DNA from 2 places in the Streptomyces sp. NPDC096048 genome. Region 1 is predicted to be linked to the other one. Evidence: riboswitches for the same ligand, from Rfam matches in the RefSeq annotation. Region 1 holds a riboswitch; the other holds the start of a gene.
The links. A riboswitch is a leader RNA that binds a small molecule or an ion and turns the genes downstream of it on or off. The one in region 1 is predicted to bind S-adenosylmethionine.
Positions count from the first base shown of each region.

Region 1 (3,167 bases):
TCTACGGCCGTCCCGTCCTCGCCCTGGCCGGCACGCTCGGCGAGGGCGCGCACGAGGTGCCGGGGGTGGACGCCTTCCACGGCATCATGCCGGCGCCGATGGCCCTGGCGGACGCGCTGCTGCGCGCCGCCGAACTCGTCACGGACGCCACGGAGCGGGCGCTGCGGATGATCCTGCTGGGGTCGCGGCTGCCGGGTCAGGCGGCGGCGGTGCCCGCCGCGGAGGTGTCGGCGGCGGACGTGTCGGCGGCGGACGTGTCGGGCACGCACCGCCCGTCCTCGGTGCGGTAGTTCCAGCGGGCGCCGTCGCTCACCAGCTCCTTGACGGCGTTCACGAACCGCTCGACGTGCTCCTCCGGGGTGCCCGCGCCGAAGCTCACGCGGATGGCGTTGAGGGACTTCTCGCCGGGCTGCGCCTCGGGGGCGCCGCACTCGCCCTGCGCCTGCGGGTCGCTGCCGAGCAGGGTGCGCACCAGCGGGTGGGCGCAGAACAGGCCGTCGCGCACCCCGATGCCGTACTCGGCGGAGAGGGCCGCGGCGAAGTGGGAGCTGTTCCAGCCCTCGACGACGAAGGAGAGCACGCCGACGCGGGGGGCGTCGTCGCCGAAGAGCGAGAGGATCCGCACCTGGGGCACCTCGGCGAGCCCCTCCCGCACCTTGCCGATCAGGTACTCCTCGCGGGCGACCAGCGTGTCGAACCCGGCCTCCGTGAGCGCCTTGCAGGCGGCGGCGACGGCATAGGCGCCGATGACGTTGGGCGACCCGGCCTCGTGCCGCGCGGCGCTGTCGTGCCACTCCACGTCCACGCCGCCGTCGGCGCGCCGGGTGACCCTGCGGCTGGCGCCGCCGCCGGCGAGGTACGGCTCCGCCTCGCGCAGCCAGTCGGCCCGGCCGGCCAGTACGCCGGCGCCGAAGGGGGCGTACAGCTTGTGCCCGGAGAAGGCGACCCAGTCGACGTCCAGGTCGGCCACGGAGACGGGGTGGTGCGGGGCGAGCTGGGCGGCGTCCAGCACGATCCGGGCACCGTGCGCGTGCGCGGCGGCGGCCAGTTCACGCACCGGCCACAGCTCGCCGGTGACGTTGGAGGCACCGGTGACGCAGACCAGGGCGGGCCCGTAGGGCTCACGGGCGGCGAGGGCGCGCTCCAGGGTCTCGACGGCCTGCGCCGGGGTGCGCGGGGCGTCCAGGTAGGTCACGTCCGCGTCCCGCCAGGGCAGCAGCGAGGCATGGTGCTCGGTCTCGAAGACGAAGACCCGACAGCCGGCGGGCAGCGCGCCGGCGAGCAGGTTGAGGGAGTCGGTGGTGGACCGGGTGAACACGACCTGGTCCCCTTCCCGGCATCCGAGGAACCCGGCGACGGTCTCCCGGGCGTTCTCGAACAGGTCGGTCGACAGCTGCGACAGGTACCCGGCCCCGCGGTGCACGCTGCCGTAGTACGGGGCGTAGGCCGCCACGTCGTCCCAGACCTGCTGGAGCGCGGGCGCGCTGGCGGCGTAGTCGAGCGCGGCGTAGGTGACCTCTCCGCCGGTGACGAGGGGGACGGTGACGTCCCGGCCGAGGACGGGCAGCGGGGTGGCGACAGCGGTGGGTACGGACATGGCGGACTCCCGTGAGGACCAGCGCGAGGAAACGCGCTGTGAAAGAGAAGAAAGAGGTGTGCGGAGGCGGGGCTCTGCGGCCCTATCGCATTCGCCGGTTCACGGGAGACTCCTCGGACGACCCAGGACCCCTGGTTTCGCGAGGGGTCCGCGCTTGCCGTGAACCTTGCTGTCCACGGCCTGGTCTTCACCCGGGGCACCCCGCCACGGACGGAGGGTTGCCGGACAGTCGGCCGGGGCCTCATGACTGTCACTCATGACCTGTCGAAAAACCTAGGGGAAATGATCGGCGCCCCGCAACCCGAGTCCGGATCGCGGGACGCACGTCACACGAGAGGGCGGCTACGCGTGCGTCGCGGCCACCCAGCGCTCCAGGACGCGCCTGGCCGCGCCCGAGTCGACCGCCTCCGCGGCCCGGTCCATCCCGGCCCGGATCTGCTCGGTCAACGGCCCGTCGCCGGGCTCCAGCGCCACCAGCGCCGCCGCCGAGTTCAGCAGCACCGCGTCCCGCACGGGGCCCGTCTCGCCGGCCAGCAGGCGGCGGGCGACGTCGGCGTTGTAGGAGGCGTCGGCGCCGCGCAGCGCCTGGACCGGCACGAGTTCGAGGCCGACGTCCCGCGGGTCGAAGGTCTCCTCGGTCACCCGGCCGTCCCGCACGACCCACACCCGGGAGGTGGCCGTCGTGGTCAGCTCGTCGAGGCCGTCGTCACCCCGGAAGACCAGGGACGAGTGGCCGCGCTCGGCGAAGACACCGGCGATGATCGGCGCCATCCGGGCGTGGGCGACCCCGATCGCCTGGGACTTCACCTTGGCGGGGTTGGTCAGCGGACCCAGGAAGTTGAACACCGTGCGGATACCCAGCTGGCCGCGCGCCGCCGCCACGTGGCGCAGCGACGGGTGGAACTTCACGGCGAAGCAGAAGGTGATGCCGGCTTCCTCGGCGACCTCCGCCACCCGCTTCGGCGTCAGCTCCAGATTGACCCCGAGCTTCTCCAGGACGTCGGAGGCCCCGGACGCCGAGGAGGCGGCCCGGTTGCCGTGCTTGACGACCTTCGCGCCCGTCCCGGCCACGACGATCGCCGACATGGTGGAGATGTTGACCGTCTTGGCGCCGTCGCCGCCGGTGCCGACGATGTCGACCGTCTCCCCCGGCACCTCGATCACGTTGGCGTGGGCGTACATGGTGCGGACCAGCCCGGAGATCTCCTCGACGGTCTCGCCCTTCGACCTGAGCGCCACCGCGAAGCCGGCGATCTGCGCGTCGGTCGCCTCGCCGCGCATGATCACGTCCAGCGCCCAGGCGGTGTCGTCCGCGGAGAGGTCCTGGCCGTCCAGCAGCCCGTTCAGCAGGGTGGGCCAGGAGCGGCCCGCCGCGGTGTCGCCTCCAGCGGGGGTCACAGCGCTCATGAGCCGCTCCTGAATCGTGTGTATGGCGGAAAGGGAGTGTGGTCCCACCCTATCCAGCCCCGGGCACGGCGAAGGGCCCCGTCCGCGGAACGGACGGAGCCCTTCGCCGTGGTGTGGCGACGCCGGAGGGTCAGTGGTGGCCGTGGCCGCTCGTGACCTCCTT
Region 1 covers NZ_JBIWGG010000003.1:433,461-436,627, forward strand. The annotation lists gene ACIQ6R_RS09920 (glycerate kinase) at 1-290, shown strand, start outside; gene ACIQ6R_RS09925 (aminotransferase class V-fold PLP-dependent enzyme) at 197-1,597, opposite strand; SAM riboswitch class IV at 1,743-1,859, opposite strand; gene trpD (anthranilate phosphoribosyltransferase) at 1,940-3,004, opposite strand; gene ACIQ6R_RS09935 (cytochrome bc complex cytochrome b subunit) at 3,135-3,167, opposite strand, start outside.

Region 2 (3,167 bases), on a different contig from region 1:
TGCCGGTGCCTGCGGACGCCGACGTCGACCTGGGCGAGGGCGTCCAGGCCCACCAGGTGCAGGGCGTCGACCAGCATGCCCAGCTCGACTCCGTAGCCGACGGGGAAGGGGAGCTGTTCGAGGAGGGAGCGGCGGGCCGCGTACTCGCCGCCGAGCGGCTGGACGAAACCGGCCAGCCGCGGCCAGTGCATGTTGAGCAGCGGACGGGCCATGAGTTCCGTGACCCGGCCGCCCTGGCCGGGGGCGGTGCCGAGGGGCCGGTCGTACATGGCCTTCACGAGGTGCACGTCCGGCTCGGTGAGCAGCGGGCCGACGATCCCGGACACGAAGTCGGCCGAGAACTCGCGCAGGTCCGCGTCGACGAAGCAGACGATGTCGCCGCCGGTGACCAGCAGTGAGCGCCACAGCACCTCGCCCTTGCCCGGCACGGCCGGGACGCGGGGCAGGATCGCGTCGCGGTGCACGACCCGGGCGCCCGCCGCCGCGGCCACCGCCGACGTCCGGTCCCTGGACCCGGAGTCCACGACCACCAGCTCGTCCACGAGCGGCACCCGCTCCATCAGTTCCCGCCGGATCACCGAGACGATGCCGCCGACGGTCGCCTCCTCGTCGAGGGCGGGGAGCACCACGCTGACCGACTGCCCGCCCGCGTGCTTGGCGGCCATGAGCTGCTGGATCGGCCGGTCCGCCACGGACCAGGAGCGTGCGCTCAGCCAGCGCTCGACTTCTTCCAGCACGGTCTCCGGCTCCCTCTGTGATCCATCTCGCGGTTCGGACGACTATCTCAACAGTGATGGACGTCGGTTACAGTCTTGAACAACGCGGGTGACCATCGCATGCCGGGGTCGCCGCGCGAACGACAACTGAAGACCGCTCATCCAGAGGGGCAGAGGGATACGGCCCGTTGAAGCCCCGGCAACCCTCCAGTCGGTTCTTGTCACGCGGACGTGGCGAGGCTCCCGGCTAGGGAAGGTGCCAAATCCGTCTCACGGCGAGATGCGTCGTGAGGAAGATGAGGAGAAAGGGCCTCGCCTCACATGGCTGTGCAGACTGTCGAAAGCACCACCGACACCACCGCTTCCACCCCCTCCGCCGCCTCCCCGGTCGACCTCGGTCCCGCCTCGGCGCTCACCTGCCGCGAGTGCGGCCACCGCGTGCCCCTCGGCCCGGTCTTCGCCTGCGAGGAGTGTTTCGGCCCGCTGGAGATCGCCTACGACTTCTCGGCGTACGACACCGAGGAACTCCGCGAGCGGATCGAAGCGGGCCCCGCGAACATCTGGCGTTACGCCCCGCTGCTGCCCGTCCCCGCCGACGTGGCGGACAAGCCGAACATCAACCCGGGCTGGACCAAGCTGGTCAAGGCCGACAACCTGGCCCGCGAGCTGGGCGTCACCGGCGGTCTGTACGTCAAGGACGACTCCGGCAACCCGACGCACTCCTTCAAGGACCGTGTCGTCGCGCAGGCCATCGAGGCCGCCCGCGCCTTCGGCTTCACCACCCTGTCCTGCTCCTCCACCGGCAACCTCGCGGGTGCCGTCGGCGCCGCCGCCGCCCGCGCCGGCTTCCGCTCCTGCGTGTTCATCCCGCACGACCTGGAGCAGGGCAAGGTCGTCATGGCCGCCGTCTACGGCGGTGAGCTGGTCGGCATCCAGGGCAACTACGACGACGTGAACCGCTTCTGCTCCGAGCTGATCGGCGACCCGGCCGGCGAGGGCTGGGGCTTCGTCAACGTCAACCTGCGGCCGTACTACGCGGAGGGCTCCAAGACCCTCGCGTACGAGATCTGCGAGCAGCTCGGCTGGCGGCTGCCCGACCAGCTCGTCGTCCCGATCGCCTCCGGCTCCCAGCTCACGAAGATCGACAAGGGTCTGCAGGAGCTGATCAAGCTCGGTCTGGTCGAGGACAAGCCGTACAAGATCTTCGGCGCCCAGGCCGAGGGCTGCTCGCCGGTGTCCACCGCGTACAAGGCCGGCCACGACGTCGTACGCCCCCAGAAGCCGGACACCATCGCCAAGTCCCTGGCGATCGGCAACCCGGCCGACGGCCCCTACGTCCTCGACATCGCGCGCCGCACCGGTGGCGCCGTGGAGGACGTGAACGACGAGCAGGTCGTGGACGCGATCAAGCTGCTGGCCCGCACGGAGGGCATCTTCGCGGAGACGGCGGGCGGCGTGACGGTCGGCGTCACGAAGAAGCTGATCGAGGCCGGCCTCCTGGACCCGTCCCTCACCACCGTCGTCCTCAACACCGGCGACGGTCTGAAGACCCTCGACGCGGTGGCCGGCACCGGCCTCACCGCCACCATCCGCCCGAACCTGGACTCCTTCCGAGAGGCTGGCCTCGCATGAGCGTGACCGTTCGCATCCCGACCATCCTGCGCACCTACACCGGCGGCAAGGCCGAGGTCGCCGCCGACGGCGCGAACCTCGGTGAGGTCATCGCCGACCTGGAGAAGAACCACACCGGGATCGCCGCCCGTGTCCTGGACGACCAGGGCAAGCTGCGTCGCTTCGTCAACGTCTACGTCAACGACGACGACGTCCGCTTCGAGCAGGGCCTGGAGACCGCGACCCCGGACGGCGTCGGCGTCTCCATCATCCCGGCGGTCGCCGGCGGCTGACCCGGCCCTCGATTACCTCTGGTAATCACGGTAACGCTCAGTTCATCGAATTGCCCCCTCCGTAAGAGAAGCGGAGGGGGCAATTCCATGTGATTGAGCGCGGTAGAGTTGGGGAACGCGCTCCCGATCGAAAGATCGGAAACCCTGAATTCCTGCCGCCCGCCCGACGAGATGTAGCCAAAGTGTGGGTGTGTTTCGCGGCTTTTGTGCCCTTTGTGTGCCCCGACTTGACCCGAATTCAGGCGAATTCGCGCCACATTCCGGACCGGGTTCGTCCAGATTTCTCGTCCGATTGACCTGTTGCAGACGGCAGTTGGGCAGATACATTCAGCCGCGGTCGACGCGTTCCGGCGCACGCCCCCAGTCGTGGGGGGTGAGGTCTGACCCGGGTCCGCGAAGTGCGGATCTGTGCAAGGGCCAGTAATAGGGGAGTTAGGCATGGCTCAGGGCACCGTCAAGTGGTTCAACGCGGAGAAGGGGTACGGCTTCATCGCGGTCGACGGTGGTGCGGATGTTTTCGTCCACTACAGCGCGATTCAGATGGACG
Region 2 covers NZ_JBIWGG010000006.1:435,021-438,187, reverse strand. The annotation lists gene ACIQ6R_RS19245 (glucosyl-3-phosphoglycerate synthase) at 1-737, opposite strand, end outside; SAM riboswitch class I at 872-1,019, shown strand; gene thrC (threonine synthase) at 1,038-2,348, shown strand; gene ACIQ6R_RS19235 (MoaD/ThiS family protein) at 2,345-2,620, shown strand; gene ACIQ6R_RS19230 (cold-shock protein) at 3,059-3,167, shown strand, end outside.
Region 2: linked by a shared signal. The riboswitch ahead of thrC (threonine synthase) and the one ahead of ACIQ6R_RS09925 (aminotransferase class V-fold PLP-dependent enzyme) in region 1 are both predicted to bind S-adenosylmethionine.